Regions from separate parts of the Streptomyces sp. NPDC091280 genome, predicted to be linked through region 2. Evidence: riboswitches for the same ligand, from Rfam matches in the RefSeq annotation. Region 2 holds a riboswitch; the other holds the start of a gene.
The links. Region 2 has a riboswitch for cyclic di-AMP ahead of ACIQPR_RS08100 (peptidoglycan DD-metalloendopeptidase family protein). Riboswitches for the same ligand answer to the same signal wherever they lie in the genome.
Positions count from the first base shown of each region.

Region 1 (15,294 bases), on a different contig from region 2:
CGGCAAGGACCACTTCGAGGTCGACAAGCAGGCGGCCGAGTCGGTCTCGGGTGTCTTCACCGGCGTCTTCGTCGCCGCCCGGGAGAACCGCGCGTTCATGCACCGCGCCACCCGCGCCCTGGCCCGGGAGCACGGCATCCGCCAGTGGCTCGACATCGGCACCGGCATACCCACCGAGCCGAACCTGCACCAGGTCGCCCAGTCCGTGGTGCCCGAGGCCCGGGTGGTCTACGCCGACAACGACCCGCTGGTGCTGAAGTACGCCGAGCGTCTGATGCGCAGCACCAAGCAGGGCCGCACCGCGTATGTGCAGGCGGACGTCAACTCCCCCGACATGCTGCTCAACTCCCCCGAAGTGGCCGAGATACTCGACTTCGACCAGCCGATCGCGCTGTCCCTCAACGCGCTGCTGCACTTCGTCACCGACGAACAGGACCCGTACGGCATCGTGGAGCGGCTGCTGTCGGTCCTCCCCTCGGGCAGCGCCCTGGCCATCAGCCACGTCACCGCGGACTTCGACCCGGAGGCCTGGGCGAAGGTCGTCGCGATCTACGAGGCGGGCGGGACACCGGTCAAGGTCCGCACCCAGGACGAGGTCGCGCGTTTCTTCACCGGGCTGGAGCTGCTCGACCCGGGCGTCGCGGTCGCGCACCGCTGGCGCCCCGAGCCCGTGAGCGAGGAACGTTCCGAGGCGGACGCGCCCACGGACGCCAAGGTCAGCCTGTGGACCGGGGTGGGCATCAAGCCGTAGCGGCTCCGCGCACCTCCAACGACGTTACGTGCGGGAAACCTTGACGACGGCGGTGCCGGATGCCACGATTCCGGCGCCGCCATGTTTGCGTAAACATCTCCAGGGCCGAGCCGGCCGACAGATCCGGTCAGGCTTCCGACCCAAGGATGTTTACGCAAACATCTCGACGCGGCCGGTGCTGGACGGAGAACAGGAGGCTCCCAGCGAGCAGCGGGACAGCCGCACCCCACTCCCCTACTCCCCCACACCGAGCCCACCGGGCCCGGAGACGGTGAGCCGACACCGCCGTCCCGCCCGGTCTCTGTTCCGACGGCCGCTCAGCCGCACGCATGCCCCGCCATGCGCCGAGCCGCCATACCTGAAAGGGCAAGTCGATGCGCACCATCCCCGCCAGAACCCGTCTGCGCGCCACCTTCGTGGCCGTCGCGATCGCCGCGGTCACCGGCACCACGCTGGCCGGCACTCCCGCCTCCGCCGCGCCGAGCAAGAACACGTCCCAGTTCAAGGGCGTCAACTGGGCCGACCCGCGCGACAATTACGCCGACGACCCGGTCGTCCTGTCCGGTCTGTCGCTCACCGACACCTACGCCCAGACGTACACCAAGGCGACCCGTGTCATCGCGGCCTTCCGCGCCAACCTCGGCGCCAACACGGTGCGGCTGCCCATCAACCCGTACACGGTGAACGGCAGTTACTGGAAGTCGTACCGCGGTGTCATCGACGCGGCGACGGCCCAGGGCTTCAAGGTCATCGTGTCGTACTGGGAGGGGACGGGCGCCAACAAGGACGGCTTCATCGACGACCAGGCCACGTACTGGCCCATGTGGAACACCGTGGTGAAGGCGTACCAGCACAACCAGCGGGTCTACTTCGAGCCGATGAACGAGCCGCACGGCTACACCGACACCGAGTGGGCCGACATCGCCGCCAAGTGGCTCGACACCTACTCCCAAGTGCCGCGCGACCGGGTGTTCGTGAGCGGCGCCGGCTACAACGACCACGTCACCACGGTCTGCGCCGACCCGCGCCTGAAGGGCACCTACCTCTCCCTGCACCACTACGGCTTCTGGAAGGACTACGCGACCTACGACCAGTGGGTGAGCGACCTCAAGGAGCGGCTCGGCACCTGCGCGAACCGTACGGTGGCCGACGAGTTCGGCGCCCCGATGACCACGGGCCTGAACTACAACGTGCCCACGCCCACCGACAATTCGGTCAACTTCATCCAGGCCGACACCGACACCTTCCGCAAGCTCGGCATGGGTTCCGTGTACTGGCCCGGTCTGCGCACCGACGACACGTACTCGATCCAGAAGCTCATCGGCGACGCGGCCCGTCCCTGGCTCGCGACGACCAACCAGTCCGGCGCGGACCGGCTCGCGTGGGCGTGGGGCCGGGGGCGTCCCGTCAAGCCCTGAGACCGCAGCGGCACCCGGCGCACGGTGAACGGCCGTGGTGAGCCGTCCACACGGTGTGCGGCCCGGACCCCTTCGACGAACTCCTCGAAGGGGTCCGGGCCGCATCGGCCGCACTCCCGCATCGCGCCCGGATCAGCGAATATCTATGTTCGCGGCATGAGAAACGGAATTCACGGCCGCACACTCACGATCGCGCCGTGCTACTCTTGATCTCAGTTGCAGTTGTGGTTGCCAAACCCTTCAGATGCCCACACCGCCCTCCGAAGCGGTGGAGCATTTTTTTGTGTGTCCGGATTCTTTTCCGGCGGGGTGATCATCACGGCGACACGGAGCCCGCACAGTGCGGACTCCGCTGACCGCCCCGAAGGAGAACAAAATGGCCAGCGGCACCGTGAAGTGGTTCAACTCGGAAAAGGGTTTCGGCTTCATCGAGCAGGACGGCGGCGGCGCCGACGTCTTCGCCCACTACTCCAACATCGTCGCCCAGGGCTTCCGTGAGCTCCAGGAGGGTCAGAAGGTGACCTTCGACATCGCGCAGGGCCAGAAGGGCCCGACGGCCGAGAACATCGTCCCTGCGTAACACGGACATCGACTTCGCAGCTGGGGCCCGCACCTTGGGGTGCGGGCCCCAGCTCGCTGCATTTTCCATGCTTCGGCCTTATTCCGCCGAAGCCACCGGCTCGTTCTTGCGATTCTCTGCGCCGCTCAATCACCGCGGGAATTCCTTGATACGTGCCATATCAAGGAAGGTTCCACATTGAACCGCGCACGTACGAATGATCGCTTCGCGCGAAAGCGCAATGGAAATCCGGAATCCGGAAAGAGCGCCGGCTACCGTTCGGCGGCTCCGGCCGGCAGTCGCTCCGGCGCTCCGCGTCGCTCCAAGGGCGGCAGCGGCCGACCGGTCGCGCCGCAGGGCGAGTTCGCGCTCCCGAAGACGGTGACCCCGGGTCTGCCCGCCGTGGAGTCGTTCGCCGAACTCGACATGCCCGCCAAGCTGTTGGCCGCGCTCGGCCACGAGGGCGTCACCGTCCCGTTCCCGATCCAGGCGACCACTCTCCCCAATTCCCTTGCCGGGCGCGACGTTCTCGGCCGCGGCCGGACCGGCTCGGGCAAGACCCTCGCCTTCGGCCTCGCGATGCTGGCCCGTACGGCGGGCCGCCGGGCCGAGCCGCGTCAGCCGCTCGCGCTCGTCCTCGTCCCGACCCGCGAGCTGGCCCAGCAGGTCACCGACGCGCTCACCCCGTACGCCCGCGCCGTCAGCGTGCGGATGACGACCGTCGTCGGCGGTATGTCGATCGGCCGCCAGGCCGGGGCGCTGCGCGGTGGCGCGGAGGTCGTGGTCGCCACGCCGGGACGGCTCAAGGACCTGATCGACCGCGGCGACTGCCGGCTGGACAACGTCACCATCACCGTCCTCGACGAGGCCGACCAGATGGCCGACATGGGCTTCATGCCCCAGGTCACCGGCCTGCTGAACCAGGTGCAGCCGGGCGGGCAGCGGATGCTGTTCTCGGCCACCCTGGACCGCAATGTGGACCTCCTGGTCCGCCGCTACCTGACCGACCCCGTCGTGCACTCCGTCGACCCCTCCGCGGGCGCGGTCACCACGATGGAGCACCACGTCCTGCACATCCACGGCACGGACAAGCAGCGGGCGACCACCGAGATCGCGGCACGCGACGGCCGCGTCATCATGTTCCTGGACACCAAGCACGCGGTGGACAAGCTGGTCAAGCACCTGCTGAACAACGGCGTCCGCGCGGCCGGGCTGCACGGCGGCAAGTCCCAGCCGCAGCGCACCCGCACCCTCGCCCAGTTCAAGGACGGGCACGTGACGGCGCTGGTGGCGACCAATGTCGCGGCCCGCGGCATCCACGTCGACAACCTCGACCTGGTCGTCAACGTCGACCCGCCCACCGACCCCAAGGACTATCTGCACCGCGGCGGCCGTACGGCCCGTGCGGGCGAGTCCGGCAGTGTCGTCACGCTGGTCACTCCCGACCAGCGCCGTGACTTCACCCGCCTGATGACCGCGGCCGGTGTCACCCCGGAGGTCACCTCGGTGCGGTCGGGCGAGGAGGAGCTGACCCGGATCACGGGCGCCCAGGCCCCCTCCGGCGTCCCGGTCGTCATCGCCGCACCGGTCGTGGAGCAGCGCGAGCGCACCCGCCGCGGCACCTCCTCGTCGTCGCGCGGCCGTCGTGGCGGCCGTCCCTCCACCGAGGGCCGGACCGGCGGCGGCACGGCCCGTCGCGGCAACGGCGGCAACAGTGCCGGCGGCGGCGCGGGCCGAGGGCAGCGACGCTCGTCGTTCGGCCCGGCGGCCTGAGGCTCGCAGCGCTCAACTCCGGCTCTCCACGGGCCTGTTCGGACGGTCACTCCTTCTCTCTGTGAGGCAACATGCGTTGTGTCATCGCCCGGTATCCCTTCGAGCTCACCAAGCAGGGCGTGCTGGAGACGATGAAGGGCATCAAGCCCGAGCTGGTCACGGGTGAGTCCGTGACCATCGGGCGGCGCCGCTACCCCGTGAAGCAGGTGGGGCGGCTCGTCACCCGGCAGGACCCGCGCGACTTCACCAGCGGCGAGGTCGTCCGGGCCATGACCCGGCTCGGCTTCACCTGCCACGCCGTGCCCGAGGCCGTGCCGGTGCACACGCTCACGCCGTTCGAGAACGCGTCGGCGCTGCTGGGCGGCAGCGTGCCCCAGGACTCGTAGGGGCCGGCACCAGCACTGAGCGACACCAGTACCACCCCCGTGAGGGCCCTGCCGACGAGCGTCGGCAGGGCCCTCACGGCATTTCTGGCGGCGGCCCAGGGGCCGGGCGGCACCCCCGTCCGAAGAACGGATGAACAGCGGGTTAGCATATGAGCGCCGTCTAGCTCGAAAGAGAAACCTGTGCCTGTCAACGAGGACTCGTTCACCAACTGGAAGAACCGTGAGGAGATCGCGGAGTCGATGATCCCGATGATCGGGAAGCTGCACCGCGAGCGGGACGTCACGGTCCTGCTGCACAGCCGCTCCCTGGTCAACAAGTCGGTGGTCAGCATCCTCAAGACCCACCGGTTCGCCCGCCAGATCGACGGCGAGGAACTCTCCGTCACCGAGACCCTGCCGTATCTGCGGGCCCTCACCACGCTCGACCTGGGTCCCTCCCAGATCGACATCGGCATGCTCGCCGCGACCCACCGGGGCGACGAACGCGGCCTGACCGCCGAGCAGTTCACCGCCGAGGCCGTCGCGGGTGCCACCGGCGCCAACAAGATCGCGTTCCGTGAGGGACGTGACGTCGTCCTGTACGGCTTCGGCCGCATCGGGCGTCTCGTCGCCCGCCTGCTCATCGAGAAGGCCGGCTCGGGCAACGGACTGCGGCTGCGCGCCATCGTCGTACGGCGGGGCGGCGAGCAGGACATCGTCAAGCGCGCCTCGCTGCTGCGCCGCGACTCGATCCACGGCCAGTTCCAGGGCACGATCACCGTCGACGAGGCCAGCGGCACGATCGTCGCCAACGGCAACGAGATCAAGGTGATCTACGCCAACGACCCCTCCGAGGTCGACTACACGGCGTACGGCGTCAAGGACGCCATCCTCATCGACAACACCGGCAAGTGGCGTGACCGGGAAGGGCTTTCGCAGCATCTGCGGCCCGGGATCGACAAGGTCGTGCTGACCGCGCCCGGCAAGGGCGACGTCCCCAACATCGTGCACGGCGTCAACCACGACACGATCAAGCCGGACGAGCAGATCCTGTCCTGCGCGTCCTGCACCACCAACGCGATCGTGCCGCCGCTGAAGGCGATGGCCGACGAGTACGGTGTGCTGCGCGGCCATGTGGAGACCGTGCACTCGTTCACCAACGACCAGAACCTGCTGGACAATTACCACAAGGCCGACCGTCGCGGCCGTTCGGCGCCGCTGAACATGGTGATCACCGAGACCGGTGCCGCGTCCGCCGTCGCCAAGGCGCTGCCGGACCTCAAGGCGCCGATCACCGGCAGCTCGATCCGGGTCCCGGTGCCGGACGTCTCGATCGCCATCCTCAGCCTGCGGCTCGGCCGCGAGACCACCCGCACCGAGGTCCTGGACCACCTGCGCGACGTCTCGCTGAAGTCCCCGCTCAAGCGGCAGATCGACTTCACCACCGCCCCCGACGCCGTGTCGAGCGACTTCATGGGCTCGCGCCACGCCTCGATCATCGACGCGGGCGCCACCAAGGTCGACGGCGACAACGCCATCCTCTACCTCTGGTACGACAACGAGTTCGGCTACTCCTGCCAGGTCGTCCGGGTCGTGCAGCACGTCTCCGGGGTCGAGTACCCGACGTACCCGGCACCGGCCGTCTGACCGTCCGGCCACGCGGTACGCACGACGGCCCGGCCACCCCCGTGAGGGGGCGGCCGGGCCGTCGTCGGTCACAGCCGGGCGGGGGTGTCAGCGAGTGCTGCGCTTGCCCCGGTACAGCACCACGAATCCGGCGACGAGCAGCAGCGCTCCGGCCATCGCCGGCCACAGGTTCGCGCCCGTCTCGGCCAGACCGCCCTGCGCCTGCGGCTGGTTCGGGCCCACGGCCGCGTAGCTCTCGCCGCCCGAGGACGTGTCGGGCGGTGTCTGCACGGCGCTCCCGACCTCACCGCCGGTGGCCGCGTTGTCGTCCGAACCGCCTTGCGTCGGCGTCGACTTGGCGCCCTCGGTCTTCGTGTCGGCCTTGGGGATCGCGACCGCGGTGGTCAGTGAACCGGGGTCGGTGGTCGCGGTGTCCGGAGCGCTCGTGGTGGGCTCGGCGGTGGGCTGGTCGTCGCCGCCACCGTTGCCGCCATTGCCGCCGTTTCCGCTGTTCCCACCATTCCCGCCGTTGCCGCCGTTCCCCGCGGGCTCGTCGGACGCGGTCGCGGTGGCCGTCGGCGTAGCGGACTCAGTGGCCGTCGGGGACTCCTGCGGCTCACCCGAACCGCCGCCCGCACCATTGCCGTTGCCGTTGCCGTTGCCGCCGCCATTGCCACCACCGTTGCCCGAACCGCCGCCCGATCCCGGGTCGTTGTCCGTGCCGGCGCCGCACTTCTGGCCGTTGTTGATGCAGGTGACCATGTCGTTCATCAGGCCCTCGTCGAAGACGTTGATGAAGTCGCCGTGGTCGGTGACGGGCTTGTGCTGCTGCTCGGGGAAGGAGTCCACCGCGAACAGCGGGGTCGTCTTGCCGCCGTCCTGGAGGCTCGGCGCGTCGACGGCGTAGACGATCCGCTGCACCAGCTGCGGAATGGCCTCGAAGCCGGCCGGGCAGGCGCCGTCCGCGGCCTCGAAGGCCACGTGGGTGCGGTGGTTGGCGCTGTCGATGTTGCGGCCGTCCCAGCAGCTCTGGAACTTGAAGGTGCGCACCACGTCGCTGCCCGCCGGGCACAGCGGGTACTTGTCCTTGAGCTGCCGGTCCTCGAACCCGGTGCAGCTCCAGGAGGCGTTGGCGTTGGCCGGGCCGTTGACGAAGGCCTTCGCGTCGCCGGTGATGATGCGTAGCAGGCGCGGCATCGCGACGACCTTGCTCTGCGGGTTGCCCTCGAAGGTCAGCGTGACCTGCTTGGCCGTGACGATCTCACCGGAGTTGCCCTCGGTGCCGCCGCCGGGCTTGTCGGCGTCGCTCTCCTGCTTGCCGTTCTGGAGGCGCAACACGGGCCAGTAGTAAGTGGACTTGTCGCCCGGGTTCTCACAGCTCGTGTCGGCGTTCGCCAGATCCTGGTCGCTCGCGAAGGCGTTGTTGGACTGGTTGCCGATGTAGTCGTGGAAGTGGTGCGCGCCGTTGGAGACACCGGGCGCGACGATCACGTTGTCCGAGTTGAACAGGCCGTTGGCGTTCACCCCGCAGGCGGTGACGAACGTACCGCGCGAGGCGTTGGCCTGCTCCTGCGGAGCGTTCACGTTCGGCTGTACGGAGGTGATGTCCGCGTAGTCCGAGGCGACGGGCCCGTTGGTGGACTGCCCGTTGCCCTGCTGGCCCTGACCGCCCTGGCCGCCGGCACTGGCACTCGCGCTGGAACCGGCGCTCTGATCGCCGCCGTCGCCACCCTGGTCACCCTGGTCGCCGGTGTCGTTCTTGGGTGCGATCAGGGTGCACGCGGCGAGCGCGTCGAGTCCCTGCGGCCGGTCCCCGACGCGCCCGATGGCGTCGTCGATCCGCCCGATGGTCGCGGCCCGCTTCTCCTTCAGCGGATTCATGATCGCGTTGTCGGCGAAGGACGCGTCCTGCCGGATGGCGTCCCTGGAGTCCTGGAGTTTCTGGTAGGCCTCGGTTATCTGCTGGTCCAGAAGCGCGAGTTCCTTGTCGACGTCGGTCTTCGCCCCGGCGGGCACCGTCGTCAACTGGGTGCCGATGTCCGGGCAGTCGATCGTCGCGCCGCGCGACGCCGCGTCCGGAGACCCTTGCTGGGCGGAGTCACCGCCCCAACCGCCTTCGGACGCCGACGCGTAGACGTTCGCCGCCACCAGTCCTCCGCCGCCCAGCATCAGGGCGACTGCTGCCATCGTCGCGCGTCGTGCGCCCGTGGGGCGTCTGCGCGTGTTGCGTGCCAAGGAAGTTGCTCCTACGCGTATCGGTCGGCCCGGCTCGTCCCGGCATGGAAATCCCCCGACCCAATACGGAGCCGGAACCCGGTGTGTTCAACCGTCCCAGAAATTCATAGCGACCTCTTATGGATCACCCGACCCGGCGGCCACCCGGCCCTTCGGTGCACCAGGGCGAGGTAAAGGTCACAAAAACGTATCGGACATATCGCGCTTCAACCTTCACACGAGGCACACACGTTGGCTAAGTTGACGCTCAGGCCGTACGACCTACTCCGGCGATCAGCGCCGGGCCGCGCGGCTTGCGTTGAGTCCGGCGCGCCGCTCGCGGCAACCGGAGCCGGGGACCCAACCGACTTGGGGTGAATCGACCCAACTGCCCCTGTGGGCAAGGGTCGTAGGGCAAACCTTCCGTGATCGCCGCCCGAACCCGACAGCTAACCCGGTAGGCGCGATACGGAAGGAGCACGTCTGCCATGCCGGCAGAACGAGGTACGCGCACCGGAGGCAGTGGCCCCACCGTGGAAGACCGACCCAGCCGTGACGAAGTCCAGCGGCGGATCAACTCCCTTTACGACAGGGCCGAGACGGCCACCGGGACCTACAACGCCACGCGTGCGATGTCGGGGAAACCGCGCAAGCGCGTCGAATCCCGCCCCAGCGCGTCACGTCCTTCCGACCCCGCCGTCGAAGCCGTCACCCGGCAGCTGTTCGACCGCGCCCGCACCCAGCTGGGCCCGACCGTACCGGCGGCCCTGCCGCCCGGCAGGGCGCAGGCCCGCCCGGCCGAGTCCCGCCCCGAACGCTCCGAGCGGCCCGAACGGCGTCCTGAGCCCGAGGGCGCCGGCCGTGCGCTCGAAGCGCAGTCCGGCCGCGCCATGGCCGAGCTGACCATGGGCACCACCACCGCACCTCAACTCACGCCCTCCGCACCGGAGTCGGCCCCGGCACCCATCGCCGCGCTGCCGCCCGCCGCACCGCAGGCTCAGCAGTCGCCCATGACGGCACAGATGCCGCAGCTGGCACAGATGACGCAGACGCAGGTGCCGCAGGCGCAAGCACCGCAGCCGCCGCAGATGTCGCAGCTCGCCCAGATGGCACAGATGGCTCAGGCCCAGATGGCGCAGACGCCGACGGCGACCGTCCTCGACCTGCCGCCGGTACCGCCCGCTCCGGCCGTCGAGATGCCGGCCTCGCGCGTCATGGCACCACAGCAGTTCGCGACCGCCCCCGCGGCGGCGTTCGACCCGCTCACCGCGAGCCTGGATCTGCTCCCGTCGATCGGCTCGCCGCGCACCGAGGCCACGCCGACGGGCGCCACCTGGCCGCCCCCGGAGACGGCCTGGTCCACCCCGGAGGCCGCGTTGTCCACGGGGCAGATGCCCGTGGTGACCCAGCAACAGCCCTGGTCGACAGGCCAGATGCCCGTGGTGACCGAGCAACAGCCTTGGGCGACCGGCCAGATGCCGGTGGTGGCGGAGCAACAGACTTGGTCCACCGGTCAGTTCCCTGCGGTGACCGAGCAACAGCTCTGGTCGACGGGGCAGATGCCGGTCGTGGCCGAGCAACCGGTCTGGTCCACCGGGCAGATACCGCTGATCCCGCAGCAGCCCTCGCCCCAGCCCGCCTGGCAGCCCGCGCCGGAGCCGTCCTGGCGCCCGCCGGAGCAGCAGTGGCAGCCGACCGCCCCCGCCCCCGAGGTCTCGTTCGCCGCGGCACCGTCCGTCGCCCCCACGCTCGCGCCCCCGGCGCCGGAAGTCACGCTCCCTCCGGTCCAGGCCCCGGCGCCCGTCGCGGTGATCCCCGCTCCCGCCCCCACCGCACCGGACGCCGGCACCCAGAGCAAGACCGCCACCGCCCTCGCCTTCGCGCGCGCACAGATCGGCAGGCCCTGCCTGTGGGGCGCGGCGGGACCGGACGCGTACGACTGCTCCAGCCTCACCCAGGCCGCCTGGAAGGCCGCGGGCGTCCTGCTCCCGCGCACCGCCCAGGAACAGTCGGGCTCGGGCGCCCTCGTCCCGCTCACGGACATCCGCGCCGGCGACCTGATCTTCTTCTACGACAGCGTCGACCACGTCGGCCTCTACACCGGCAACGGACTGATGATCCACGCGCCGAGCCCCGGCACTCCGATCCGCGAGGAGTCGATCTTCTACGCCGGTTCCGCCGCCATCCGGGGCGCCGTACGCCCCGCGTGATCCGGTCGGGGCCGGGCATTTCCCGGCCCCGACCGCACACCTCGGATCACTCCCGGCCAACCGTGCCGGCGGCCCGTACGAGTGGTGCATCCTGGAGCACGGTCGTAGCGTCGAGAGGGACACGACGACCGCGCCCCGGCAGGCGGGCCACCGCCGGTGCGGGTGCGGGGCGACGAGGACGATCGGGCGGCCGGGAGCGGACATGTACAAGCACACCATGGTCGGAGTCGTCACGCTCTGTGCCGCCGCCCTGCTCGGGCCGGCCGTCGGCACCTCGTCGGCGGCCCAGGACACGGCGCCGGTGACCGCCCACCGGCAGTTCCGGGACACCGTGCTGGTCGACTGCCTGTGGCATCCCGAGGTGCGTCCCACCGACTTCATGCTGGCCTGCGGCGACGGCAACAGCCGTCTGACACAGCTGCGTTGGACGGACTGGAACGCCGACTCCGCGACGGCCACGGGCGTGAACGTGGTGAACGACTGCAAACCCTATTGCGCGGCAGGCAGGTTCCACTCCTTCCCGGTGACCGTGCGGCTGGACTCCGCGCAGACCTGGAAGCGGCATCCGGGGCTGCGGCAGTACGGCGAGATCACCCTCACGTACCCCGGGGCGCGGCCGGACAAGTTCCAGCACACCGTGACCTACCCGCTGTGGAACTGACTCACAGCGACAGGTCCACCACCAGCGGCCGGTGATCGGAGATCTCCGCCCGCGGCACGTCCACCGCCCCCACCGCGTCCGCGCCGAGCCCCGCCGTCATGATGTGGTCGAGCTGGACGAGCGGCCGGTGCGAGGGGAAGGTCGCCTGCCGGGCCGCACTCCGCCAGCCGCGTGGCGCGGTCGCGTTCAGGGTGAGCCGGGGAAGGGCGCCGAAGAAGTTGAAGTCGCCCATCAGCACCCGGGGTCGGGGCAGCTCCTCGATCCAGCGGCGCACGGCGCGGAGCTGGCCGATGTTCCAGCCCGGCACGAAGGACAGATGCACCGCCACCGCGGTGAACGGCCCCTGCGGGCCTTCCAGTACGGCGGCCAGCGCGGCCCGGGGCTGATCGCGGGCCAGCACGGGAGCGGCCCGCCCGGCGACCCTCAGCGGCACGGCCAGCGGGCCCGGGGAGAGCCGTAGCACCCGCCATTCGCGGACCGGCAGCCGGGTGAGCAACGCGACACCCTGGGAAGGGAGTTCGGGCTCCAGGGCGTCGGGGCCGTGGACGCGCAGCGCGGGTTGGGACGGGTCGGTTACCCAGCCGCGGTCCGGTACGAAACGGCTGTGCAGGGCCGTCGCGTAGCGCCAGTCGCGGGCGCCCAGCGCCTCGGCGGCGACCGCCGCCTGGTCGAGGCGGCCGGAGCGTTCCTGGAAGCGGTCGACCTCCTGGAGGGCCAGCACATCGGCGTCCAGGGACGCGACGGCCTCGGCGAGGGGCTCCGCGGGGTCCTCGGGGCGGGTGGCCGCCGGACGGCCGTCGGGACGGATCAGCTGACCGTGCAGCACGTTGAACGTCGCGCACCGCACCCGTGTCTCGCCCATGGCCGCTCCCTCCCAGGGCAGCGATCTTCGCATCCGGCGGTCCGCGCCGTGCGGCGGTCGACAAGATCGCTCCCAATCACGCGGAATTTCGAGTCAATCCGCCATCGCGCACGTACCAGCGGTCATGGGCGCCCCGCGCCGACCCGCCACGTCACCAATTCGGAGAACAGGCACCCCATGAACGCATCCGCACCGAACAGCTCCGCCGCCGACGCCACCGCGCAGATCGGCGTCACCGGCCTGGGTGTGATGGGCCGCAATCTGGCCCGCAACTTCGCCCGCAACGGCTACACGGTCGCCGTCCACAACCGCTCGCCGCACCGCACCCACGAGTTGATGAAGGAGTACGGCGACGAGGGTGCCTTCGTCCCGGCCGAGACGGCCGAGGAGTTCGTGGCCGCCCTCGAACGCCCCCGCCGCCTGATGATCATGGTGCAGGCCGGTCCGGCCACCGACGCCGTCATCGACGAGTTCGCCGCGCTGATGGAGCCCGGCGACATGATCATCGACGGCGGCAACGCGCACTTCGCCGACACCCGCCGCCGTGAGGCCGCCCTGCGCGAACAGGGCCTGCACTTCGTCGGCGCCGGGGTATCCGGCGGCGAGGAGGGCGCGCTCAACGGCCCGTCGATCATGCCGGGCGGCTCGGCGGAGTCGTACGCCGTGCTGGGTCCGATGTTCGAGTCGGTCAGCGCGAAGGTCGACGGCGAGCCCTGTTCCACGCACATCGGGACGGACGGCGCCGGGCACTTCGTGAAGATGGTGCACAACGGCATCGAGTACGCGGACATGCAGCTCATCGCCGAGGCCTACGACCTGCTGCGCCAGGTCGGCGGCTACCCGCCCGCCGAGATCGCGGACGTCTTCCGCCGCTGGAACGAGGGGCGGCTCGGCTCGTACCTGATCGAGATCACCGCCGAGGTCCTGGCGCACACCGACGCGGAGACCGGCGGGGCGTTCGTCGACATCGTCAAGGACGCGGCGGGCCAGAAGGGCACCGGGCGCTGGACCGTGCAGACCGCACTGGAGCTGGGTTCGCCGGTCACCGCCATCGCCCAGGCCACCTTCGCCCGCGCCTCCTCCAGCCAGGCGGACCTGCGCGCCGCCTACCGGGGGCTGCCCGGCGGCACCACTCCCCCGCTCAGCCGCACCGAGGCCGAGCGCTTCACCGCCCAGGTCGAGCAGGCGCTGTACGCCTCGAAGGTCATCGCCTACGACCAGGGCTGGAAGATGATCCAGGACGCGGCCACCGAGTACGGCTGGTCGATCGACCTCGCCGCGGTCGCCGGGATCTGGCGCGGCGGCTGCATCATCCGCGCCTCCTTCCTGAACCGCATCCGCGCCGCCTACACGGCCGACCCGGGGCTGGTCAGCCTGCTCGGCGAGGAGACCTTCGCGCGCGAGATCGGCGACGCGCAGGTCCCGTGGCGCGAGGTCGTCGCCTCGGCGGCCCGCCGGGGCATCCCGGTCCCGGCGTTCTCCGCCGCGCTGTCGCACTACGACACGCTGCGCGCCGAACGGCTGCCGGCCGCCCTGCTCCAGGGGCAGCGCGACTTCTTCGGCGCCCACACCTACGGGCGCACCGACCGCTCCGGCAGCTTCCACACCCACTGGTCCCGGCCCGGCCGCCCGGAGACGACGGCCTGAGCAACTCCCTTGTCCGGCCCGCCCGTTCAGGCGGGCCGGAGCGATCCCGCGCCCGCTACTCGTCCCCGGCGAGAGCGGGCGCCGCCGTGCTGGCGCGCACCACGAGTTCGGTCGGCACCAGGGTGGTGCCGTGCTGGTCGCCGCGCTCCCGCATGCGCCGCAGCACACCCTGCACGCACAGCCGGCCGACCTCGGCGAAGTCCTGGTGGACGGTGGTCAGGGGCGGCAGGAAGGAACCGGCCTCGGGGATGTCGTCGAAGCCGATCACGCTGACGTCCTCGGGGATGCGCCGCCCGCGCTCGTGCAGGGCCCGCAGCAGGCCCAGGGCCATCTGGTCGTTGGCCGCGAACACCGCTGTGCAGTCGGTCTGTTGGGCGAGGTCCAGGCCCACGCGGTAGCCGGACTCGGCGGACCAGTCGCCGCGCACCACGGCGGGCACGGGCCGTCCCGCGTCGGTGAGTTCGGCGCGCCAGGCGTCGGCGCGGCGCTGGGCGGCGAAGGACTCCTGGGGTCCGGCGAGGTGCCAGACGGTGCGGTGGCCGAGGTCGAGGAGATGGCGTACGGCCGCGCGTGCCCCGCCGTTCTGGTCGGTGTCGACCACGCTGTAGCGGTCGCCCGCGTCGGAGTCGGCGACGACGACCTGGACGTGTGGCGGCAGCGAGATGGTCGCCGCGTCGAGGAGGTGGACCTCCATGATCGCGATGACGGCGTCCACGGCGAGTTCGCCGAGCCGGGAGAAGGCGCCGCGCACCTCGTCCTGAGTGGGGACGGCGACCGGCAGCAGCGTGACGGCGTAGCCCTCGTGCGCGGCGGAGGTGGCGATGGCCTCCAGGGTGCGCATGTTGCCGGTGGTGGAGAGGTTGAACGTGATCACGCCGATGGTGCGGAACTCACCGCGCTTGAGGGCGCGGGCCGCGCTGTTGGGCCGGTAGCCGAGTTCCTTCATGGCGGCGAGAACCTGCTGCCGGGTCTCCTCGTTCACACCCGCGTAACCGTTGGACACCCGCGACACGGTCTGCGAGGAAACGCCGGCCAGTCGTGCGACATCGGCCATGGACGCGCTCGGGGCGCGCCGTACGGACCGTTTTCCGCCGCGTCTGCGGGGCTCCTCGGTGCCGGCCGAGGCACTCTGCGCTGTGTCCACCCGTCTCCCTCCCCTATCGATCCGATTGCGTGGGGCACGTTTCACCAAACGGCCCTTGACCACC
Region 1 is NZ_JBIVUZ010000007.1:367,717-383,010, forward strand. It holds gene ACIQPR_RS22835 (SAM-dependent methyltransferase) at 1-751, shown strand, start outside; gene ACIQPR_RS22840 (glycoside hydrolase family 5 protein) at 1,126-2,169, shown strand; gene ACIQPR_RS22845 (cold-shock protein) at 2,546-2,749, shown strand; gene ACIQPR_RS22850 (DEAD/DEAH box helicase) at 2,927-4,501, shown strand; gene ACIQPR_RS22855 (SCO5918 family protein) at 4,573-4,887, shown strand; gene ACIQPR_RS22860 (glyceraldehyde-3-phosphate dehydrogenase) at 5,068-6,513, shown strand; gene ACIQPR_RS22865 (DUF1996 domain-containing protein) at 6,601-8,679, opposite strand; cyclic di-AMP (ydaO/yuaA leader) riboswitch at 9,028-9,186, shown strand; gene ACIQPR_RS22870 (NlpC/P60 family protein) at 9,195-10,916, shown strand; gene ACIQPR_RS22875 (hypothetical protein) at 11,119-11,577, shown strand; gene ACIQPR_RS22880 (endonuclease/exonuclease/phosphatase family protein) at 11,579-12,439, opposite strand; gene gndA (NADP-dependent phosphogluconate dehydrogenase) at 12,617-14,086, shown strand; gene ACIQPR_RS22890 (LacI family DNA-binding transcriptional regulator) at 14,142-15,230, opposite strand.
Region 1: linked by a shared signal. The riboswitch ahead of ACIQPR_RS22870 (NlpC/P60 family protein) and the one ahead of ACIQPR_RS08100 (peptidoglycan DD-metalloendopeptidase family protein) in region 2 are both predicted to bind cyclic di-AMP.

Region 2 (15,294 bases):
CGGCTTCGCCCCGCTGCTGCCCGACACCGCCGTACCGCTCGGCGATCTCGACGCCCTGGCACGGGAGTTGAAGAAGGGCGACGTAGCCGCCCTGGTCGTCGAACCGATCCAGGGCAAGGGCGTCCACGAGGCACCGCCCGGCTATCTGCGCGCCGCACAGGAACTCCTGCGCCGCCACAAGGCGTTGCTCATCGCCGACGAGGTGCAGACCGGGCTCGGCCGCACCGGCGACTTCTACGCCTACCAGCACGAGGACGGCGTGGAACCGGACCTGGTGTGCGTGGCCAAGGCGCTCTCCGGCGGCTATGTGCCGGTCGGCGCCACCCTCGGCAAGGACTGGATCTTCAAGAAGGTCTACTCGTCCATGGACCGCGTGCTGGTCCACTCGGCGAGCTTCGGGTCCAACGCCCAGGCCATGGCGGCCGGCCTCGCCGTGCTGTCCGTCATGGAGAACGAGCAGATCGTCGCCAACGCCCGTGCCACCGGCGACCGGTTGAGGACCCGGCTGGCCGCGCTCGTCGACAAGTACGAGCTGCTCGCCGACGTACGCGGCCGGGGCCTGATGATCGGCATCGAGTTCGGCAAGCCCAAGTCGCTGAAGCTGCGCAGCCGTTGGACCATGCTCCAGGCCGCCCGCAAGGGCCTGTTCGCGCAGATGGTGGTCGTACCGCTGCTCCAGCGGCACCGCATCCTCACCCAGGTCTCCGGCGACCACCTGGAGGTCATCAAGCTGATCCCGCCGCTGATCGTCGGCGAGCGCGAGGTGGACCGGTTCGTCGAGGCCTTCACGGCCGTGATGGACGACGCGCACAGCGGCGGCGGACTGATGTGGGACTTCAGCAGGACGCTCGTGAAGCAGGCGGTCGCCAACCGCTGAGCCGCGAGAACCGAGGTTTTTGCCTCTGTGGCAAGAAATTTGCCGCAGGGGCAAAAGTCCGGCTGAATGGAGGCATGAGCCCCTCCGACACCGAGGCCGAGCCCGGGACCGAGCCGGAACCGCCGGCCGGACCGTCCGACGACCTGCCGGCCACCGTCGCACCCCAGCTCCGCGCCCTGCGCCGCCGCGCCTCCCTCACCCTGGAGGCCGCCGCCCGCTCGGCCGGGCTCTCGCCCGCCCATCTCTCCCGGCTGGAGACCGGGCAGCGCCAGCCCTCGCTGCCGATGCTGCTGGCACTCGCCCGTATCTACGGTACGACAGTCTCGGACCTGCTCGGCGAGACGGTCACCGACCGGGAAGCCGTCGTACGCGCCGCCGACATGGAACCGACCCGCGCGGGCGGCTGGACGTACTGGCAGGCCGGCGCCCCCGGCCGCGGGATGCAGTCGCTGCGCGTCCGCATCCCCCACGGCTCCCAGGGCGACATCGTGCGCGTGCACCCCGGCGAGGAGTGGCTCCACGTCCTCACCGGCCGGCTGCGGCTGCGGCTCGGCGACACCGCGCACGTCCTCGGGCCCGGCGACAGCGCGCACTTCGACTCGCTCACCCCGCACCGGCTCGCCGCCGCCGACGAGAGCGGCGTCGAGGTCCTGTTCGTGCACACCCTGTTGCAGAGTCCCACGGCCGCCCTGTGCCTGGGCCCGATCACCGGAGAGACGTCATGAGCGGCAACAACATCGAGGACAGGTTCCCGCGCGCCCTGTGGGTACGGCTGCTCATCTACATCGCCGTGGGCCACCTCTTCGCGGCCTTCATCTACCTGTTGTTCTCGGTCGGCGCCAAGTAGCCCGCCGCGGGCGCCGGTTCAGTCGAGCAGGCGCTCGCGCAGCCGCTCCCGGATCTCCGGAGTGATCCCCAACCCCTGTTCCAGATAGGCGTCGACACTGCCCCAGGTCTCCTCGACGGTGTCGAAGGCCGCCGTCAGATACTCGGCGCGGGCGTCGAAGAGCGGGCTCAGCAGCTCCATCACCTCGGGGGTGTAGCCCGCCGAGGAGGGGTCGCTGCGCCGCACCTTGTAGCGGCGGTGCTTGGCGTTCGACTCCAGGTAGTCGGCGACGATCGCCTCGCGCTCCACCCCGAGGGCGAGCAGCGTCACGGCTATCGACAGGCCCGCGCGGTCCTTGCCGGCCGCGCAGTGCATCAGCGCGGGGACGCTGTCCTCGGCGAGCGCGTGCAGCACCTGGGAGTGCTCGGCGGTGCGCTCGGTGACGATCGTGCGGTACGAGGCGATCATCCGGTCGGCGCCCTTGCCGTCGCCGAGGACCTCGCGCAGCTGCTCCGTCTCGCCGTCGCGGACCATCTTCCAGAACTCGGAGCCGTCCGCCGGGTCGGACAGCGGCAGATTCACGTTGCGCACACCGGGCAGTTCGACATCGGGGCCCTCCAGCTTCTGGTCCGACGCGTTGCGGAAGTCGAAGACCGTGTGCAGGCCCAGCGAGCCGAGGAACGCGGCGTCCTCCTCGGTCGCGTGCGCGAGATGGCCGCTGCGGAACAGCACGCCGTGGCGCACCCTGCGGCCGTCCACCGTCGGAAGCCCGCCCACGTCCCGGAAATTGCGCACTCCGGACAACTCCGGCTCGGTCGACGGAATCTGCTGCGTCACGAGGGCTCCTCCCACTCGGCCCGGCGGCGCGGCTCACCGGCGGGCACCCTGTCGACGATACGACATGCACATCGCGCCCCGGAGGCCGTTGACGGCGCTGACCAGGGTCTCCCGCCGGGCCGGGCCGACCTCGCTCACCCGGACGTGTGAAGCGACTTTCCACAGGCCATGACTTCTCCCCAGACGTTGCCTCGCGGGTCCCGCACCCTTGATGATGTTGACGCTTGAGTGGACATGTTCGAATCTGTGAGGGACTTGATGCTGGAGACCGCCGAGAACGGCCGTACATGGGTGCTGTCCGGCCCCACGAGCAGTTACGCCGTCCATCTCACCGAACGCGACGAACTGCTCCATCTCCACTGGGGCCCCCGCATCGCACTCGCCGACGCCGAGGAACTCGCCGCCCGCCCGCTCCCCGGCGGCTCCTCCTTCGAGTCCCCGCTCGACGGCCGCGAGGAGTACCCGGTCGAGGGCGGCCCCCGCTTCGTCCGCCCCGCCCTGTCGGTGCGCACGGCCGAGCGGCGCGGCACCGAGTGGACCTTCGACGGCCACGAGACGGACGGCGACGAACTGCGCCTCCGCTTCCGCGACGCCGGACTGGCCATCACCCTGCACTACCGCACGCGCGGCGACGTCGTCGAGCGCTGGACCGTCCTCGACAACGACGGGACCGAGCCGCTGGAGCTGCTGCGCGCCGACTCCGCCACCTGGACACTGCCCGACCGGGAGGACTGGCAGCTGTCGCACGTGCACGGACGCTGGGCCGCCGAGTCACGACTCGTGCGCTCCCCCCTCACCTACGGTGAGAAGGTCATCGGCAGCCGGCGCGGCCACACCGGACACCAGTACCTCCCCTGGGTCGCGCTCGACACCGACGCGACCGAGGAGCGCGGCGAGGTCTACGGCTGCGCCCTCGGCTGGTCGGGGTCCTGGCGGATCGCCGTGGCCCAACTCCCGGACGCGCGCGTGCAGATCACCGGCGGCGCCGGGTACGACGAGTCCGGGCTGCTGAGCCTCGCGCCCGGGGAGTCCTTCACGACGCCCCTCTTCGCGGCCCTGTGGAGCGACGCCGGCTTCGGCGGCGCCAGCCGCACCTGGCACACCTACCAGCGGACGTACGTCGTGCCGGACGCCGACCAGGACCGCCCGGTGCTCTACAACTCCTGGGAGGCCACGCAGTTCGACATCTCCGAGGAGCAGCAGGAGGTGCTCGCGCAGCGCGCGGCGGCGGCCGGTGTCGAACTGTTCGTGGTCGACGACGGCTGGTTCGGCGCCCGCACCAGCGACCGCGCCGGACTCGGCGACTGGACCCCCAACCCGGACCGCTTCCCGGCCGGCCTCAAGCCGCTCGCCGACCGCGTCCACGCGCTGGGCATGCAGTTCGGCATCTGGGTCGAGCCCGAGATGATCAACCCGGACAGCGACCTCTACCGCGCCCACCCGGACTGGGTGCAGTACCAGGAGGGGCGCAGGCGCACGGAGTTCCGCAACCAGCTCGTCCTCAACCTGGCCCGCGAGGACGTCCAGGAATACCTGTGGGAGCAGCTCGACGGGCTGCTCTCCAGCGCCCCGATCGACTATGTGAAGTGGGACTTCAACCGCTGCTTCACGGACGCGGGCTGGCCCGGCGACGCCTATCCGCAGCGCCTCTGGGTCGACCATGTGCGCGCCCTGTACGCCCTGTTGGACCGGCTGCGGGAGGCCCACCCCGGGGTGGCCTTCGAGTCCTGCTCGGGCGGCGGCGGCCGGATCGACCTCGGCATCCTGAGCCGTACGGACCAGGTGTGGACCTCCGACAACACCGACCCGCTCGACCGGCTCGCCATCCAGCACGGCTTCAGCCAGATCCACCCCGCGCGCGTGATGGCCGCCTGGGTCACCGACAGCCCGAACACCCAGCTCAACGACCGGGTCAGCAGCCTGCGCTTCCGGTTCGTGAGCGCCATGGCCGGGGTGCTCGGCGTGGGCGGCGACCTCTCCGAGTGGACCGAGGAGGAACTCGCCGAAGCCCGCGAGTGGATCACCCTCTACAAGGAGATCCGGCCGCTGGTGCAGCACGGCGACCTCCACCGGCTGCGCCCGCCGACCGGCGGACTGAGCGCCGTGCAGTACACGCGCGGCGACGAGAGCGTGGTCCTCGCCCTGCTCCAGGCGCAGCACTACGGCGAGCCGGTCCCGGCGCTGCGGCTGCGCGGGCTCGACCCGACGGCGTCGTACGAATGCCTCGAAACGGGCGAAGTCCACCGTGGTGCCGTGCTGTTGCACCACGGGCTGCGGACCGGGCTGCACGGTGACCTCGATGCGACGGTTCTCCGGCTGCGTCGTATCTGAGCCTTCTACCCGAATTGCAGGCTTCGTCACAACTCGCTCTGGATTAAGGGAACCTGAGAGGTTGTACGTGAGCAGCGTCATATCCGTGACCGTACGTCGCTCGTCATGTTCACGTAATTGACATGCTTTTCCAGGGGAATTGAAGGCGAAGTCGGGTGGGAATTCACGGAGGGTGACTGTGAATTCCCACAGGAGATCACAAGAAACCCAAAACCGTGGAACCTCCTGCTTGTCCCGTTGCGTCTTCCTCGCTTACGTTCGCCACCAATCCGGACGGACGCCCAATCCTGCCGCCGACCGGACTCCGCACACACCCACCCGTATGCGGCAGGAGCGGGGGACCCACAGGTAGTACGCCTGTTCCGGTCTCCGGAACGGGCTTGGGGTAAAGCCGCGACCAGCGCGCGGCCGGGCATCTCCAGCCCGCACCCGACAGCTCACCCCGCAGGCGCCGGAGAGGAATTCGCCATGCCCGCGAAGGGTAAGCACCGCCGTCCCAAGTCCCAGCGCCTCACCCGCTCGATAGCCGTGGCCGGAACCGGGGGCGCCGCGCTCGCCCTTCCGCTCATGGGAGCCGGCGGCGCGCACGCGGCCACGTCGACCTCCGTTCCGGAAAAGGCCGTTCAGTCCGTTCCGGCGGCCGAGAAGTCGGTGACGCGGAAGGCGGCCACGGCGAAGACCGAGGGCGTCAGGACGTATTCGGTGAAGGCGGGCGACTGGCTCGCGAAGATCGCCGACGAGCAGGACGTCACCGGCGGCTGGAAGAAGATCTACCAGGACAACCGCGAGGCGATCGGCTCGGACCCGTCGCTGATCCATCCCGGCCTGAAGCTGTCCCTCGGCGGGAAGGCCACCACGGACACGGACGCGAGCACCACCAAGTCCTCCAGCGGTTCCTCGACTTCGTCGTCCAAGTCGTCTTCGTCGTCTTCCTCGTCCTCTTCCTCCTCGTCGAAGAAGGACACGTCGGCGACGCAGAGCTCCGACACCACCAGCACCGCCGGTGGCTACACCCTCCCCGTGACCGGCGGCACCATCGGTACCGGCTACCACGTCGCGGGCAGTATGTGGTCCAGCGGCTATCACACGGGTGTCGACTTCGTCGTCCCGACCGGCACCACCGTCAAGGCGGTCGCCGCGGGCACGGTCGTCTCGGCGGCCTACGACGGCGCCTACGGCAACGAGGTCGTCATCCGGCACGCGGACGGCGAGTACTCGCAGTACGCCCACATGTCGCAGCTGTCCGTCTCGGCCGGCCAGACCGTGACCGAGGGCCAGCAGATCGGCCTCTCCGGCGCGACCGGCAATGTGACCGGCCCGCACCTGCACTTCGAGATCCGGACCACGCCGTACTACGGCTCGGACGTGGACCCGGTCGCCTACCTCCGCTCGCACGGCGTCACCGTCGGCTGACTCGGTCGGCCGACTCGGGAGGCCGGGGCTGAGACCGTTCCCGGGGTCAACGTCCCTGGCCAGGGGCTTATTCCGACTTTGGACAACCCTTTACAAGTGGCTTATCTCACCGCCCGTCAACCCCATATTACGATCGCGTAGGTCACACTCCAGGGTGAACTATGGTTGCCGTGGCTAACGATTCGAAGAGTGACAACAGATCAGTGATCGGGTCGTACGTGGCGGTGGGGGACAGCTTCACCGAGGGCGTCGGCGACCCCGGGCCCGACGGGGCGATGGTCGGCTGGGCCGACCGGTTCGCGGTACTGCTCGCGGACCGGCGGCCCGAGGGCGACTTCGCGTACACCAACCTCGCGGTACGCGGGAAACTGCTCGACCAGATCGTGGCCGACCAGCTCACCCGGGCCAAGGAGATCGGCCCCGACCTGGTCTCCTTCTGCGCGGGCGGCAACGACATCATCCGTCCTGGCACCGACCCCGACGAGGTCGCCGAGCGCTTCGAACGCGCGGTCGCCGACCTCACCTCCGCGGTTGGCACCGTCCTGGTGACGACCGGCTTCGACACCCGCGGTGTGCCGGTCCTCAAGCATCTGCGCGGCAAGATCGCCACCTACAACGGACATGTGCGGGCCATCGCCGACCGCTACGGCTGCCCGGTGCTCGACCTGTGGTCCCTGAAGACGGTCCAGGACCGGCGGGCCTGGGACGACGACCGGCTCCACCTCTCTCCCGAGGGCCACACGCGCGTGGCGCTCCGCGCCGGTCAGGTCCTCGGCGTCGAGGTCCCGGCCGACCCGGACCAGCCCTGGCCGCCGCTCCCGCCGCGCGGCCCGCTCGACGTCCGCCGCGACGACGTGCACTGGGCGCGCGAGTACCTGGTGCCGTGGATCGGCCGCCGCCTGCGCGGCGAGTCCTCCGGCGACCACGTCGAGGCCAAGGGCGCGCTGTCGCCCGACGACATCAAGACACGGATCGACTGGGTGGCCTGACAGCCCGACGCATACGGCTGCCGTGCCGAGACACCCACCACCGCTCGGCACGGCGAACCACCTGCCCCGCCCGCACGGGGGCCGGACCGACGCGCTCCCGGTGTGCTCGGCCCGGGACGCGTCCGGGGTGTCCGGGAGCGGCGCGCCGAACAGCACTGCCCTAGCGCCTTGCGCGGATTCGGCAGCGGGTTTCGTCGCAGGCGAGTGTCAACCACGTAGGAGGCGGAGCGACTCGCCCCGGGTGAACCGCCCGGGACGTGTGCGGGGCGTTCTGGAGTGACACGCGGAGCGACCCGCTCCCGGTGTGCTCCGCCCGGGACGTGTCCGGCGCGTGCCTGAGGTGTCGTGGAGCGGCACGCGGAGCAGCGCGGCCCTGCTTGCGCGCGGATTCGGCCGCAGTCTTCGTCGCCGGCGTGCGCCGACCAGGTGGAAGGCGGACCGACCTGCCCTCGGTATGAACCGCCCGGGACGGGTCCGGGGGGAGTCCGGGAGCAGTACGCGGAATGGCACGGCCCTCCTCGCGCGCCGACTCAGCCGCGGTCCTCGTCACCCACCAACCCGTGTCGACGTCCAAGACGGCGGGCCGAACCCCCCGTACGGCTCAGGACGCCGTCAACGCCGCCCGTTCCAGGCCGAGTTCGCGGGCCAGTGCCTCGTCGACCCACTCCAGGGCCCGGGTCCGGGACACCGCGCCCGCGTACGCCGTCATCTGTACCGCCAGGCCGTCGAGGAGGGCCGTGAGGCGCAGGGCCGCGGCGTTCGGGTCCGCGCAGTCGAACTCGCCCGCGATCACACCCTCGGCGACGACCTCCGCGAGCGCCCGCTTCCACTGCCGGTCGAGATCGCGCGTCACCTCCAGCAGCGCCGGTTCGCGCAGCGCCGCCGCCCAGCCCTCGATCCACAGCCGCCAGCCCTTGGCCTGCCCGGTCGGCGCGTACCAGCGCAGCGCCGCCCGCAGCCGGCGCAGCGCGGTCGTACGGCGGCCCAGCAGTCTGCGCAGATGCGCGAGGTCGTCCTCGGCGGCATGGGCGAACGCGGCGGCGACGAGCTTCTCCTTGGTCGAGAAGTGATAAAGCACCAGCGCGTTGCTCACCCCGAGCGCCGAGGCCACGTCGGCGATCCTGACCGCCGCCACGCCCCGCGCCTCGATCTGTTCGACGGCGGCCCGCAACAACTCCGCCCGCCGCTCCGCCACGTCCAACCGCACTCTCGCCACCCGAACACCCTATTCCGTGTCCCGCGAGAACGTCGGCCCCTGCCTCACCGGTACCAGCCGAACCGCTCCGCGATGACCGGCAGCCGGTCGGCGACGATCGCGTGCGCGGCGGCACGCGGGGTCGTGCCGTCGGCCTCCGCGCGGGCCAGCATCAGCTCGATCAGGGCGCGCATCGAACGCCGGGTGTGGGCGAACGCCTCGTCCGCGTCCGCGCCGATGTCGCCGAACAGGGTCCACCACCACCAGGCGTTCGTCCCGGAGTTCACGACGACGTCCGGCAGTACGACGACCCCGCGCGCCGACAACAGTTCCTCGGCCTCCGGCAGCACCGGCATGTTGGCCGCCTCGACGATCCACCGGGCGGTGACCGACCCCTGGTTCGTGGTGTCGACCGCGTACGACACCGCGGCCGGAACCAGCACCTCCGCCTCGACGGACAGCCAGTCCCCGCCCGGGAGTTCGCGGTCGCCGGGACGAAGGACGGCCCGGTCCACGGTGCCGTACGCGTCCCGCGCCGCGAGCAGCGCGTCCACGTCGAGTCCGGCCGGGTTCACGATCGTGCCCTTGACATCGGCGACGGCCACCACTGCCAGCCCCGCGCGCGCGAGGAACCGCGCCGTCGCCCCGCCCATGGTGCCCAGGCCCTGCACGGCGACCCGCGTCCCCGCATACGGCACACCCGCCCGGTCCAGCGCGGCGAGCACCGACTCGGCCACCCCGCAGCCGCCGACCAGTTCGTCGAGCCCGATCCCGTCCACCTCGACCGCGAACGCGTCCGCGAGCCGCCGCCGCGCCGCCACCTCGTCGTCGAGCAGCGGATACACGGCCTGGATCGAGGACACGAGCCCCGCCTCCGCGGCGGCCCGGTCCACCAGATCCTGACTGAGCCCGAGGTCCTCGCCGGTCGTCCAGAAACTCTCGACGTACGGCCGCATGGCCCGCAGATAGCGGACGAGGAGGCCGTACGACACCGGGTCCTGCGGGTCGCAGTCGATGCCGCCTTTGGCGCCGCCCAGCGGGATGTACCGGCCCGCCGGGTCGTAGTGCAGCGCCTCCTTCATGGTCATGCCGCGGGCCAGGCCCGCCACCTCGTCGAGGGTGCAGCCCGGCCGCATCCGCAGTCCGCCGCTGGACACACCCCGCACCAGCCGGTCGACGACCAGGAAGCCCTGGCGGCCGGTGACGTGGTCGGTCCAGGTGAGCGACATCAAAGGGGCGGTCATACGGACTCCTCGCGGCAGGGGCCGACAGGACGGGTGCCGAAGCGCGTACCGGACGGCGGTTACTGAACGGCGAGTCAGTATGGGAAGCGGCGCCGGGTCCTGTCAACGCATGACCTGATTCCGCGCCGCGCCGTCAACCCTGGGGCCGGAACTTTGGTCTTTCCTTGGAATACCGGCCCCGCCCAGCCGATCCACCGGCGTTGTCACAGGGGTCGACCATAATGGAAAGCCTGACCGACTCCACCTGGAGGGACCGTGACCGGAATCCGTACCCTGAGCTCCGGGCTCCGCGCGTTGCAGCCCGCGGCCTTCGGCGCGGACCCGAGCGGCGAACGCCTGGCCCGCATCCGCAGATCGCCCCACTTCAAGGACGGGGTCTTCCAGAACCCCGGGGGCAACACGAACGTCCGCCCCTCCGGCGGCGCGATGCGCGGCATGGGCAAGGCCTACCTGGACAAGGAGGCACGCGTCCACCGCGCCCCCGACGGCACGCTGCCGGTGCACGCCACCACCCTCGCCGACCTGGCCAGGCCCGCCGCCACCGGGCTGCGCCTGACGTGGATGGGCCACTCCAGCGTCCTCGCGGAGATCGACGGCCACCGGGTCCTCTTCGACCCGGTCTGGGGCGAGCGCTGCTCCCCGTTCCCGTTCGCCGGCCCCAAGCGGCTGCACCCGGTGCCCCTGCCGATCGCCGCGCTCGGACCGGTCGACGTCGTGGTCATCTCGCACGACCACTACGACCACCTGGACATGCCCACGATCAAGGCGCTGGCCGACACGGACACCCTGTTCGCGGTGCCGCTCGGTGTCGGCGCCCACCTGGAGCACTGGGGTGTCTCGCCCGAGCGGCTGCGCGAGCTGGACTGGCACGAGGAGACCCGGGTCGGCGGTCTCACCCTGACCGCGACCCCGGCCCGCCACTTCTGCGGCCGGGGCCTGCGCAACACCCAGCACACCCTGTGGGCCTCCTGGGTCGTCGCCGGTGACGAGCACCGGATCTACCACAGCGGCGACACCGGCTACTTCGAGGGCTTCAAGGACATCGGCGCCGCGCACGGTCCGTTCGATGCCACGATGATCCAGATCGGTGCCTACAGCGAGTTCTGGCCCGACATCCACATGACACCCGAGGAGGGCCTGCGCGCCCACCTCGACCTCCAGGGCGGGCAGGCGCACGGGGTGCTGCTGCCCATCCACTGGGCCACGTTCAACCTGGCGCTGCACGCGTGGGCCGAGCCCGGTGAGTGGACCGCGGACGCGGCGGAGGCGGCGGGCCAGGCAGTGGCCACTCCGCGCCCGGGCGAGCCCTTCGAGCCCGGCGCCGAGCTGTCGACGGACCGGTGGTGGACACCGTTCGAGGGCACGCTCGCGCGGCCCTGGCGGAGCGCGGAAGCGGAACCGGTCGGGGTGGAGCCGAAGGCGGCGGCGAACGCGGCGGAACTCGACCTGGCCAACGAGCGCTGACGGGGACGGGCGGGCGACCGGCCGGCCCGGAGGGAGCCGGGCGGGAGCGCTCCGGCCAGTGCGGCGAGCGGGCGTCGGCGGGTTCGCAAGACCCCGCCGACCTTGCGGCCCCGCCTGGCCTGCCGGTTCCGCCAGTTCCGCCGGTCCCGCCTGGCTGGTCCCGCCGATGTCACGTCACCGCAGGGCGGCGAGCCGGCGTACCCCCGTGTAGGCCCCCGTCATGAGTGAGAGCACCAGCAGCGGGAGCCCCAGGAAGATCACCGGGTTCACCCAGCCCGGCACCAGCTCGGTGCCCACGCCGCCCGACGTGACGCACTGCGAACTGACCGGCAGCGTCAGCCGCGTCACCACGTGGTCGCCCGCCGCGCCCCGGGCCGCGCACATCTGGTCCGGGTCCAGGATGTAGAACCCCGACATGGCGCCCCACGCGTACGCGCCGAGCACGGCCGAGCCGGTCAGCGCCGCCACCAGCCCGCAGGTCCCGGGGCTCGGCAGCCGCCACCATCCGTCGACCGGCCGCCGGTGCCAGGCCCGCCAGGCGAGCGCCACGGCGGTGGCCACGCACGCGAACGGTGTCACGAACGGCGAGAGCACCAATATCAGAAACAGAAGAGACGCCACTCCTGTCCGGACAGCACCCGGACAGGATCGGTTCCGCACGCTCGGCGCAGACCCTCCGGCGGACACTGCCCGTGACGTACCGGCAGCGTGACGGAGGAGGGAGCGGATCGGTCGAAATCGCCCGGTCGGACCGAGTCCCGGGTCCCGAGGCGGGCGGGCGGCGGAGCCGGGCGGCAGTGAACTCCCCGCGCCCCGACGCCCGTTCGTGACCGCTTCCGATCAGGGGCGATCGATTCTTTGTCCTTCTTCGGCATCCGGTCGCGCGGGTTATCGGTCTGCCGTGCGAGGCCTCATACCAGAGCGGGACGCTCCCCGTGGGACTTTGTCAACTGCCCACCGCACCTGACGCGTTGACGACTACTGTGAGTGTCCGCCGGGCGACGCGGGGCCGATTTTTTCGGCTCTCCCGACCGGCACCGCGATGGCGTATGCCCGAATCGCGCACCCCGCGCGAGCCAACAGGTCCGACGCACCAGTACGAGGACGCCGATGTCTCAACTCCGTGCACCGGCCGCACGCGCAGACCGCCGTGAGGGCGGCCGGCACGGGCGACCGGCCGCCCGCCCCGTGCCCGCGCTGCCCGAGACGCACATACGATCCCACCTCCTGCGCCTCGCCGTGCTGCCGGCCGTCGCGGTCGCGCTGAGCGCCAGCGCGGCCGTCCTGTTCACCGTCCGCTCCACCGGAGCGCACACCAGCCTCACCTTCTGGGGCGTCCTCGCCGGAGCCACCACGGTCACCTGCGCCGGCATCCTGATCGCCGCCGTGGCCGCCGGCCGCGCGGCCGGTTCCATCAGCGACCGCATCGGCACGCTGCGCCGCGACAGCGCGCGCGGGGAGGCCGAGCTGCGCGACCTGGTCGAGGCGCTGCGCCGCGGTGAGGGCCCGCCCCAGCGCAAGCCGCGCCGCCGGCCGCCGGGCGACGCCGACGACTTCGACCTGCTCGCCGCCGACCTGGCACGCGCCCACGACGGCGCCGTCACCGCCGTCGTGTCCGCCTCCCAGCTCTCCAGCCAGGCCGGCAGCGAACAGAAGGTCGAGGTCTTCGTCAACCTCGCCCGGCGCCTCCAGTCCCTGGTGCACCGGGAGATCTCCATCCTCGACGAGCTGGAGAACGAGATCGAGGACCCCGACCTGCTCAAGGGCCTCTTCCACGTCGACCACCTCGCCACCCGCATCCGCCGGCACGCCGAGAACCTCGCCGTCCTCGGCGGCGCCGTCTCCCGCAGACAGTGGAGCAACCCGGTCTCCATGACCGAGGTGCTGCGCTCCGCCATCGCCGAGGTCGAGCAGTACTCGCGCGTCAAACTCGTGCCGCCCATCGACGGCACCCTGCGCGGCCACGCCGTCGCCGACGTGATCCACCTGCTGGCCGAACTCGTCGAGAACGCCACGGTGTTCTCCGCCCCGCACACCCAAGTCCTGCTCCGCGCCAACCTCGTGACCTCGGGACTCGCCATCGAGGTCGAGGACCGCGGCCTCGGCATGCCCGTCGGCGAACAGAGCCGGATGAACACCCTGCTCACCGACCCCGACCAGGTCAACGTCGCCAGCCTGCTGGCCGACGGCCGCATCGGCCTGTTCGTGGTCTCCCAACTCGCCCGCCGCCACGGCATCCACGTCCGCCTCCAGACCAACATCTACGGCGGCGTACAGGCCGTACTCGTCGTGCCGCAGGCCTTGTTGGGCACGGCACCGGGCGCCGCCGGAGTCATGGGACAGGCGGAGGACACGATGGGCGGGGGCCGCCCGCTCGCGCCTCCGCAGCAGCCCCCACTGGACGGGACGCAGGCCGGGACCGGTATCGCGCGTGAGGCCGAGAGCGGTCGGCCGACGGCCGGTCGCCGGGGCGCGCCCGAGACGACGCCCGCCGGGCCGGGGCGGCACCAGCGCGAGTCCGGGACACCGGGACGGCACCAACGACGGGCCCCCGCGCAGCCCGCCGCGCCGGTACCGAACGGCAGCGGACCGGTGCCGTTGCCGATGCGCGGCGCCCACACCGAGCGAGCCAATCCGGCGGAGGCCGTCCCCGGCATCCGGCCCGACGACCGGCACACCGTGGCGACCAACACCGCCACACCGCCGGTCCCGCGAGGCGGCGCGGTGCGCGGCACCATGGGCAAGCCGCCCCAACTGCCCCGCCGCCGCGCCCAGGAACACATCGCCCCGCAACTGCGCGACGGCCCGGCCCCCCGCCCGGACTCCGAACACCCCGCCGGCCACGACCCGGACCTGATGGCCGCCTTCCAACGCGGCATCGGCCTCGCGGAGGCCCAACAGCACATGGAGGCGGGGGAGTCGACGGAAGGGGGCGACGTGGCTTCGCCGAACACGGGTGTCCCGCATGCCGAGGTGCCACATCACATGGACCGGGCGCCCATGGAGTCGACCCGCACGGAGTTCCCGCACACGAACGGCGTGCACACAGGCACCGGCACCGACCACTTCCTCCTCGCCGAGCACCCCCAGATGCCGCCCCTCACCCTCGCGCCCCACCTGGACGCGGCACCCATAGCCGAGGCGCACGCGCACGCGCCCGGTCACGATCTCACCGCCCGGCACGACGGGAGCGCATCAGCCGGATGACCTCGTACGCCCCCACCCCCACCCGCGCTCCCGCAGAACTTCGTAACCCAAGGAGTCGATCCACCATGGCGAGCGACGCGCCGACCGGCCATGTATCCGATCTCGACTGGCTGATGAGCGGCCTCGTGCAGCGCGTACCGCACACCACCAGCGCGGTCCTGCTCTCCTGCGACGGCCTCGTGAAGTCGGTCCACGGCCTCGACCCCGACAGCGCCGACCACATGGCGGCCCTGGCCTCCGGCCTGTACTCCCTCGGCCGCAGCGCCGGTGTGCGCTTCGGCGAGGGCGGGGACGTCCGGCAGGTCGTCGTCGAACTCGACTCGACCCTGCTGTTCGTGACCACCGCGGGCTCCGGCACCTGTCTCGCCGTGCTGGCCGGCCGCGAGGCCGACGCGGCCGTCCTCGGCTACGAGATGGCGATGCTGGTCAAGAGCGTCCGCCCCTACCTCGTGACCGCGCCCCGCCAACACGCCGTCGAATCCCCTGCGATGAGGCCTTGAGCGTGGCGACGGCCGGCGACGGGCCCTGGTTGGACGACGCGGCCGGACGTCTTGTGCGCCCCTTCACGGTCAGCAACGGCCGTACCCGGCCGTCCATCGCGCTCGACCTCCTGTCGCAGGTGATGGCCACCGGATCCACCCCCCTCGGCTACCTCGGCCCCGAGCACGCGCAGGCGCTCGACCTGTGCCGCGCGCCCGTCTCGGTCGCCGAGGTCGCCGCCCACCTGAAGCTGCCGGCGGTGGTCACCAAGGTGCTGCTGTCGGACCTGGTCGACTGCGGGGCGCTGACCACCAAGCCGCCCGAGTTCCACCACAACCCCACTGACCGGTCTCTTCTGGAGGCAGTGCTCGATGGACTACGACGACAGCTCTGACTACGAGAGCGGCCACGATCCCTTCCCCACCGCGCTG
Region 2 is NZ_JBIVUZ010000002.1:330,643-345,936, forward strand. It holds gene ACIQPR_RS08075 (aspartate aminotransferase family protein) at 1-877, shown strand, start outside; gene ACIQPR_RS08080 (helix-turn-helix domain-containing protein) at 952-1,602, shown strand; gene ACIQPR_RS08085 (DUF6126 family protein) at 1,599-1,724, shown strand; gene ACIQPR_RS08090 (tyrosine-protein phosphatase) at 1,743-2,540, opposite strand; gene ACIQPR_RS08095 (alpha-galactosidase) at 2,799-4,871, shown strand; cyclic di-AMP (ydaO/yuaA leader) riboswitch at 5,173-5,335, shown strand; gene ACIQPR_RS08100 (peptidoglycan DD-metalloendopeptidase family protein) at 5,340-6,284, shown strand; gene ACIQPR_RS08105 (SGNH/GDSL hydrolase family protein) at 6,488-7,273, shown strand; gene ACIQPR_RS08110 (TetR/AcrR family transcriptional regulator) at 7,875-8,489, opposite strand; gene ACIQPR_RS08115 (Glu/Leu/Phe/Val dehydrogenase dimerization domain-containing protein) at 8,534-9,712, opposite strand; gene ACIQPR_RS08120 (MBL fold metallo-hydrolase) at 9,968-11,176, shown strand; gene ACIQPR_RS08125 (hypothetical protein) at 11,351-11,737, opposite strand; gene ACIQPR_RS08130 (sensor histidine kinase) at 12,287-14,383, shown strand; gene ACIQPR_RS08135 (roadblock/LC7 domain-containing protein) at 14,449-14,883, shown strand; gene ACIQPR_RS08140 (DUF742 domain-containing protein) at 14,886-15,257, shown strand; gene ACIQPR_RS08145 (GTP-binding protein) at 15,235-15,294, shown strand, end outside.